4 regions of the Sphingobacterium sp. UBA7631 genome follow, and region 1 is predicted to be linked to each of the others. Evidence: riboswitches for the same ligand, from Rfam matches in the RefSeq annotation. Region 1 holds a riboswitch; each other region holds the start of a gene.
What was found. A riboswitch is a leader RNA that binds a small molecule or an ion and turns the genes downstream of it on or off. The one in region 1 is predicted to bind S-adenosylmethionine.
Positions count from the first base shown of each region.

Region 1 (2,205 bases):
CAATAATGGGGGGCATGCGGCCGCCAGTTCAGCAAAAGCCTTGAAAGCACGGGTTTTATTGTTTGCGGCTTATGGTGACAAAGGAGTGCCCGATTTAGCAATTTTGAAAGAGGTAAAAGACTTATGTACCGATATCATGAAAGAGTATACCCTGAGTACGGCTTTTGAAAATGTCTTTCGCGATGCGACACAAAAGAATAATACCGAGATTATCTTTTCGGTCAATTTTCTGGCACCGAATAATACTACCCCTTGGGACATGTACCTAGGCGATTGGATTGCTGCTTCGCCTTTACAAAACCTGGTGGATACCTATGAATGCAAAGATGGTTTGCCTTTTGGTGAATCACCGTTGACCGACCGAACCAACCCGTTCAAAGATAGGGATCCGCGCCTGAGCAAAACAATTTTTGTGGACCATCCTGATTTTGGCGGCGGTAAGATCCATACACCGTCCAATCCGCGGCCTACAGGTTATGGGGTGTTGAAATTTTTGGATCCGGCCAACCTACCTTTTGGTTTTTCAACATTGAGCCAACAGGATGCGGTTATACTGCGGTTTGGCGAGGTGTTATTGATGTATGCCGAAGCACAAAATGAAATAGCCGGGCCAGATCAATCGGTTTATGATGCCATGAATACTTTGCGGAGTCGGGTTCAGATGCCTGGGTTCCCTGCCGGTTATACCAAGGAAAAAATGCGCGACCGTATCCGCCACGAAAGAAGAGTCGAACTTGCTTTTGAAGGACTACGGCATTACGACCTGATTCGTTGGCATATTGCGGGTGAAGTACTCAATGCTGTCAAAGACAGTAAAGTGCCCTATCATTTCGAAGATAAATTCTATCGCTGGCCATTACCACAAACAGAAATTGAGAAAAGCGCAGGGATACTGATTCAGAATCCAAACTATAAATAACAAGACTTTTTGCCTTCTTCTGATCGGCAATTTCCTAAACCAATCACAGCAGCGCGCACGAAATCTTTTCGATGCGCGCTATTTTTGGCGGTGATAACGATTACTGTAAAGGGATCAACACATTCTGTTCCAAGCGTACAGGGACATGCTTCACCGAGGTAAAACCGTCTTCCTTAGAAACGATGTTGGAAAGATCGAGTCCTCTTTTGGAGAACGTACTGATCAAAGCTGTTCTAAAGGTAGCTTTTGATGATCCCCAGCCTTGTCCTAAGATGGTGTCATTGTTAAGCTGTATGAGTTCATCCGTTGAATAATAACTGAATTTTTCCAGTAAGTGTTGGTAAAGATTTGTTGTAGTAGCCATACAATTTAAAAATTTAAAGGATTAAACCATAAACTGTATCCAGATCTTTGTGGGAAAATAATCGTTCTGCAACGTTTATTTTGGTCGAAACCCGTATTAATTTACCACCGCGGTGCCTGCACTCGGTTGGTATTGCATCATGCAATTCTGAATACTCTATAAATATAGTAGAGTATTTTTTATTATAAAAAATATTTTTGTTTTTAAGGGTAAATGAGCGTTAAAATCAGTACAAGGGAGGTCAAAGTGGGGGCAGGTTGTTGTTTTTGATTTGGTTATGAAGCGGATAGCTGGACGGTCAATTTATCATGCTACTGTAATCTCATTTAAAATACTTTAATAAATAAAGATAAGACGATACTTTTGCGCCATGAATAGAATTGCGGAAATTAATGAATACATTGCTGCCGAACGCGAGGTATTATTGCAACACCCTTTGTATCGTAAGATCAAAACGATCAAGAATCTACGTTCTTTTACAGAAGGGCATGTTTACGCTGTATGGGATTTTATGTCTTTACTAAAAGCTTTACAGATTAAATTGACCTGTACGACTTTACCCTGGTTTGCGAGCGAGCATCCATCAACACGCTATCTGATCAACGAAATTGTATTGGCAGAGGAGTCGGACGAATACATTGATGGCCGCCGTTTGAGCCATTTTGAAATGTATCTGGACGCCATGGATGCCATGGGTGCCGATCTTCATCTGGTCAATAAATTTATCGGTCATGCCAAAAAATCGAGCGACATATTCGATGTCATCGCGACGACAACATTGGATAAGCGGATCAAAGACTTTTTGAATTTTACATTTGAAGTGATTGCTGAAGGTGAGGTGCATAAAATTGCTGCCGCCTTTACGTTCGGGCGTGAAGATCTTATTCCGGGAATGTTTACCTCTATCTTGGAAGAAATTAAA
Region 1 covers NZ_DLIX01000004.1:723,084-725,288, reverse strand. The annotation lists gene B3P16_RS07850 (RagB/SusD family nutrient uptake outer membrane protein) at 1-919, shown strand, start outside; gene B3P16_RS07845 (hypothetical protein) at 1,020-1,283, opposite strand; SAM-I-IV-variant riboswitch at 1,350-1,443, opposite strand; gene B3P16_RS07840 (DUF3050 domain-containing protein) at 1,654-2,205, shown strand, end outside.

Region 2 (2,205 bases), on a different contig from region 1:
AACAATACCTAAAGATAATGTTAATGAAGCAGGAACTTTAGCCAATACCGTATCCAATTGATTTTCACCGCGTACCAGATCCAAATGTAAAGCATGGATAGGTAGGTTAACTGCGATATCTTCGTTGTCTTTTAAAGATTCGAAGTAAGTCGTTGCGATTAATTTGATATTTTTTGCTGCTGCAGCTAATTTTTCGAAAGTAGGTTGATATAAAGCTTTTACTTTAGCATCTAAATCCAATGCTAAGAAAGGCTCGTCAATCTGAACATATTGTGCACCAGCATCAGCTAGTTTAGCTAGTATTTGCTCATATACTGGAATAAGTTTATCCAATAAATCGATACGGTCGAAGCCAGCTTCTTTTTCTTTACCGATCAAAAGGTATGTAATAGGACCTAATAGAACTGGTTTAGTATCGATGCCCAATGATTTTGCTTCGTTGTATTCATTTAAGAATTTTTCGGAAGTCAATTTGAATTCTTGATCTTTTGTGAATTCTGGTACCATGTAGTGGTAGTTCGTATCCAACCACTTGGTCATTTCCATTGCAGTCACGTCGATTCCTTCTTGTTGGAAACCGCGCGCCATGGCAAAATATAGATCTAAACTGTAATTGTTGTCTACTTTATTCAATAAAGAATGGTAGCGAGCAGGAATTGCACCAACAGTGAGGGTTAAATCCAATACTTGATCGTAAAAAGAGAAATCATTGGAAGGGATCAAATCTATTCCAGCATCTTTTTGTGTTTTCCAATTGCCTTCACGAATTTTTTTTGCTGTGTCCAATAATTCCTCAACAGAAGATTTTTTAGCCCAATAGGCCTCATTGGCTTTTTTCAATTCGCGGAACGCGCCCACACGAGGGTAACCTAAATTGTTAGTCAATAACATAATGAATGTTTTTAATATTTCTTTTTCAACTATATTTCTTGCTAGAGAGAGAAGGACACACTAGAATTTGGTGACTTCGGCTTATCATTCCCATATCAAGTAGGGTAGAATTTAGCACCTTGTCAAGGGACAGGTTGCTAAGGCTTCATCGGGTCTATTCCCTCTGCCTTTCTCTATAAGCGACGCTAAGTTAGAACATTTCTTTTTGAAATGCAAATTTTTTATAAAAGTGCGTCAATTTTTTATATTCTACTAAGGATGAAATTGTTTTGTTCTTTTATTTTCATCCACGAATTCGAGTAAGTCACGCTTGAATACGTGTGTAGCATAAAAAGGGGAATGACTATATTTTTCATTCCCCTTTTTTTAGCTGACCAAAAGTTTGTAACCTTTTCCGTGCACATTGACAATTTCAACTTTGCTATCTTCTTTTAGATATTTACGAAGTTTACTGAGAAATACATCCATACTTCTACCCGTAAAATAGTTATCATCATGCCATATTTTTAACAACGCTTCTTCCCGGGTCAGCACATCATTTTTCTTTAAGCAAAGCAAGCGGAGTAGTTCAGCTTCTTTCGTGGAGAGTTTTTGCATCTGTCCTTTGTAAGAAATCTGCTGACTTGTATAATCAAAGAAATAATCGCCAATTTCAAATTTATCCGCAACCACTTCTTCTTCTTTGTCTCGAACACTGCGTTTCAGCAAAGCATTGATGCGGAGCAATAATTCTTCCACTCGAAAAGGCTTGGTGATATAATCATCTCCTCCTAGCTCAAAGGCTTCGGTCTTATCTTCCATCATCCCCTTTGCTGTGGCAAAGATAATAGGAACAGTATTGTTTGTTTTTCTGATTTCACGTCCAACTGTAAATCCGTCCTTTTTTGGCATCATGACATCAAAAATACAAAGGTCGTAGTTATTTTTTTTGAATTGAGAAATCGCTTCATCTCCATCCGTGCATAATGTGACGTCAAATTTTCCCTTTAATTCGAGATAGTCTTTTAAAAGATCCCCCAAATTAGGATCATCTTCTGCTAATAATATCTTTTGCATAATGAATATATTAATTTTCACCAATGTCCCTTGATGCTGATAAATCAGCCTTCCTCAACCTTTGAAATTTTTTAAAGAGGAAATATACAAAAAAGGAACGTTTTATTTTTTAATAGGCAAAATTACTTCAAAGGTCGTGCCTTTATCTTTTTCACTTTTAACTGTAATTTTTCCGTTCAGCCTTCTCAGAATGTCCTGTACATAACTTAAGCCAAGGCCAAATCCTTTGACATTATGAACATTCCCAGTTGGAATACG
Region 2 covers NZ_DLIX01000003.1:211,027-213,231, forward strand. The annotation lists gene metE (5-methyltetrahydropteroyltriglutamate--homocysteine S-methyltransferase) at 1-891, opposite strand, end outside; SAM riboswitch class I at 970-1,073, opposite strand; gene B3P16_RS04125 (response regulator transcription factor) at 1,258-1,947, opposite strand; gene B3P16_RS04130 (sensor histidine kinase) at 2,050-2,205, opposite strand, start outside.
Region 2: linked by a shared signal. The riboswitch ahead of metE (5-methyltetrahydropteroyltriglutamate--homocysteine S-methyltransferase) and the one ahead of B3P16_RS07845 (hypothetical protein) in region 1 are both predicted to bind S-adenosylmethionine.

Region 3 (2,205 bases), on a different contig from region 1:
TACCGCGCCATAGCCATTTTTAAGGTATTTTTGTGCGTTAGCGAAGCTCGGAGAGCTTTTTAATCCCGGATAGTTTACTTTTTCTACCTGTGGATGCGCCTCAAGCCATTTTGCGACCTCTAAAGTGTTGTCTACATGGCGTTGCACCCGCAAAGACAAGGTTTCAAGTCCTTGTAATAATAAAAATGAATTGAAAGGGGAGAGTGCTGGTCCGAAATCCCGGAGCCCTTCCACACGCGCCCGAATGGCAAATTGAATATTTCCGAATGGTCCGCTTTCACCGAAAACTTCGGAAAATACTAAACCATGATAGCCTTCAGATGGTTCGGAAAATTGCGGGTATTTTCCATTGCCCCAATTGTAGTTTCCGCCGTCGACGATGACACCGCCAATGCTTGTGCCATGTCCACCGATCCATTTAGTTGCCGATTCAACAACCACATTTGCACCATACTCCAGAGGTTTAAATAAATAACCTCCGGCTCCAAAAGTATTGTCGACGATTAATGGTAAGTCATATTTTTTTGCTACGGCAGCAATTTTTTCAAAGTCGGGAATATTGAAACTTGGGTTTCCGATTGTTTCAACATAGATTGCTTTTGTTTTATCATCAATGAGCGCTTCAATTTTATCTGCTTCGGCGTCTGTTGCAAAACGAGCTTCGATGCCTAGGCGCTTAAAAGAAACTTTAAACTGGTTGAATGTACCGCCGTATAAGTTGGATCCCGCAACAAAATTGTCACCACTTTCCAAAATATTATTTAAAGCTATAAACTGTGCCGCCTGGCCGGATGCAACAGCAACAGCTGCAACTCCACCTTCCAGTGCCGCAATACGTTGTTCGAAAACATCCGTAGTAGGGTTCATAATCCGTGTATAAATATTACCGAACTGCTTTAATGCAAATAAGTTTGCGCCGTGTTCGGCATTTTCAAATACAAAAGATGTTGTTTGATATATAGGAACTGCTCTAGATCCCGTAGTAGGGTCAGCGACTTGACCAGCGTGAACCTGAAGAGTTTCGAATTTTAAATTTTTGTTTGAAGACATAATATATCAGATTTTAAGGGTTCAAAAAGAAATTGCAAAGTAAAAAGAGAAGCATACACACCTCCTTGAAGGGTCTGTTAAATCTTTATCCAAGAAAACGGAAATTATTTTTAACAAGCATGGAAGTGCATATGCATACGCATTCGCATCGATACAATTGTACGATGGGTTACACTTTCGCTTATCGTGCGGTTCACTTGTGTTGAACCTGAATTTTTAATGGACTTCAGTAATTTAATAATCATTGTCTTATGTCATTTATATGCTCCAAAACGATATTGTTTTGGACAGGAATTGGCACCTTTTCAAACAAATTGAAGGTTGCCAGTGGGTCATTGAGCCAGTCTCTCGCCACTTCTTTATAAATCAAGACCTACTGATGAAGGGAGGTGTTGATTAGAAATCTTCTTTCGAAGACGACACAAATATAAACTCTTTTTTTATTAAAGCAAAAGAAATGCTATTTTTTAGTTAAAGGAATTTTGAATAACATGCCGATTGGCATCACATATCTTCCGATGAAACCGCAAAAGTAACTGTCAATCGGGTATTATGATTTCTTTAAATTGATCCGTTCTGCAGTTTGATTTAAATCTGTTAGAAGAGGTTTAAGCGCATCGATTCTACTATGGATATCATAGGCGAGGTGGCGATTCGTCTTTTTGCTTAACGATAGCGAAAGGCCCACCAAATGGGAATTGACCTGATATGCGAGTGCCTGAAAATGGTGAATATGTGACCAATCCATCCATTTGTGCTCGGGTTCTTTTTTCATTTGATTGATGGCGTCTGAAAACAGGGCCATGGCGGTCTGCGCCTTTTTACGAGCCAGTCGTATATCAAACGAACTTTGTCGTTCGTCCGACAGACGGTTATTGATGATCTGGAAATAATGCGCGTTGTAAAGGGATACCTCTTTTGCCAGCTGAACCATGCCTGTGCTCTGGCGCACAGGTATCAAGAAATAACCCGCTATAGCCAAGAATGCTCCAATCAGTGTGAAAAGTATTCGGCTGCCTAAAATGAGATTGATGTTCCCTTCGAACAGATTGAGCGCAATCACAATTCCCAAGGTAATGAAGATGACACTGACCATATAATTAGATCGGTTGAACAAAAAGAATCCAAAAAGACCCAATGCAGCTATGGTTAGGA
Region 3 covers NZ_DLIX01000005.1:133,347-135,551, reverse strand. The annotation lists gene B3P16_RS08990 (O-acetylhomoserine aminocarboxypropyltransferase/cysteine synthase family protein) at 1-1,050, opposite strand, end outside; SAM riboswitch class I at 1,306-1,418, opposite strand; gene B3P16_RS08985 (FUSC family protein) at 1,601-2,205, opposite strand, start outside.
Region 3: linked by a shared signal. The riboswitch ahead of B3P16_RS08990 (O-acetylhomoserine aminocarboxypropyltransferase/cysteine synthase family protein) and the one ahead of B3P16_RS07845 (hypothetical protein) in region 1 are both predicted to bind S-adenosylmethionine.

Region 4 (2,205 bases), on a different contig from region 1:
ATGGTAATGATCCTATTCTATACCGATCCTTTCTTTCGCTTCATGATAAGGACCAGTTTGTCATGGCGATTGATGATATCTTACTCTTTGGTAAGTACAAATTTGACGGTGATAGATTAGAATTGACGGATGAGAAAAAAGGTAGTGTCGCTTTGGATATTGTTAAAATAAAAAAAGATTTTGTTCAGCTGAGAGGTGATTTTTCACAGTTTAGCTCAGCACGTATACCCACTAGTGAAAGACTTTATATCAACTTTGCGTTAGATAAAACCCTTATCCGGGAAACGCCCAGTAAATTTGATAGCCAAGTGAATTTATGGCGAAATGCTCCGGTAAAATCGGAAAGTGAAAAGGAGATAAAAGCGAGGGCCTTGAATTTTGTAGATTATTCTATCGCTTATTTCCAACACATATCAAGCTCTGGCACCCATCACGATTATCGAATGGATGGTGTCGAATCACCAATTATTTATGCCGAGAATGGCATTGTGCTCAAGGCATGGGCAGATGTTCCTGATTCTTGGAAGGAATTATTTTACAACGAAAAAGAGGCATTAGTCGCCTATCACTATTTATTTGACGGATTTAAATATGGATCGAAAGAGGAGTACCATGTTACAGGACTCTTATTGGTCACATTTTATCTCAAAAATTTACGAAATTCTTTGGCAGCTAATCTTTAGCCAATGTTCTTGTGGCATAGTCAATCTCTTCGCTGTCTATGATCCTCGATCGTTAATTCTACTGGTTTTTCTAGGTCTTTAACTATTGGTAGGGTGAAGAATCCTGTCGTTGCATGGACACAAAGCTAAAGTGACGTTGAAACATCGTTTATTGAAGTCTTTTTGCTGCTATTTTTGCCTTTTCGAAAAAATATTTTTGTCTTTTGATTTTTTAAAACGATATTAGCAACGCTTATAGAGAAAGGCCGAGGGAATAGACCCGTTGAAGCCTTAGCAACCTGTATTGTTCAAGGTGCTAAATTCTACCCTACTCCATGTGGGAAAGATAAGTTACATGTAGATAAACGATTCCTCGACGTGTGCGTTTCGATGTAAGCCAACCAAACTAAAAACAGTTTTTTAATGAAGATTATCGATCATATCCAGAATGCCAAAGGAAAAACATTGTTTTCTTTTGAGCTATTGCCACCGGCGAAAGGGCAGGGCATCCAAAGTATTTTTAAAACCATGGATGAACTGATGGAGTTTAAACCTCCTTTTATCGACGTCACCTACCATCGGGAAGATTATATCTATAAAGAGCATGCGAGTGGATTACTGGAACGTGTTTCCTATCGTAAACGTCCTGGGACAGTGGCGATATGTGCGGCCATCATGAATAAATATAAAGTGGATGCGGTGCCACATTTGATATGTGGGGGGTTTACAAAAGAGGAAACTGAAAATGCATTGATCGATTTGAACTTCCTGGGGATAGATAACGTTTTGGTGTTGCGGGGTGATGCACGTAAGGGCGATGCCGATTTTATACCAACCGATGGTGGACATGCTTTTGCAACAGACCTATTGGAACAGGTAACCGATATGAATAAAGGAAAGTATCTGCATGAAGACATTATCACGTCGGAAAAGACTGATTTTTGCATCGGAGTAGCCGGGTATCCCGAAAAGCATTTTGAATCTCCAAATTTCAATACTGACTTTAAATATCTGAAACAAAAAGTCGATATGGGAGCAGAGTTTATTGTGACTCAGATGTTCTTTAATGTTGAAAAATACAAGGAATTTGTAACAAAATGTAGGGACAATGGAATCCATGTGCCCATTATTCCGGGATTAAAACCACTGACAACAAAAAAGCAATTGGTGACCTTGCCAAGAATTTTTCATTTAGATATTCCAGAGGAACTGAGTGACGCTGTCGCGGCATGTAAAACGAATGCCGACGTCAGACAGGTAGGTGAAGAGTGGTTGGTACAACAGTGTCAGGAGCTGATTAAATTTGGCGCTCCGGTATTACATTTTTATACGATGAGTAATCCTGGTCCAACAAAGAAGATTGTTGAAAAACTAGCCTAACTCATAAAATGATAAAAAAGGGAGCAGATAAGCTCCCTTTTTTATGATAATATTCATTGTGAAAGCCTGAAATAGGTTGAAAGTCTCGGCAGCGTGGTTTAGGTCGATCTCTATATTCAGTGTTGAATAGCCTGTTTACAGTCAGGTACTGGTGTTAAATAGT
Region 4 covers NZ_DLIX01000007.1:340,558-342,762, reverse strand. The annotation lists gene B3P16_RS13380 (hypothetical protein) at 1-683, shown strand, start outside; SAM riboswitch class I at 913-1,015, shown strand; gene B3P16_RS13375 (methylenetetrahydrofolate reductase) at 1,086-2,042, shown strand.
Region 4: linked by a shared signal. The riboswitch ahead of B3P16_RS13375 (methylenetetrahydrofolate reductase) and the one ahead of B3P16_RS07845 (hypothetical protein) in region 1 are both predicted to bind S-adenosylmethionine.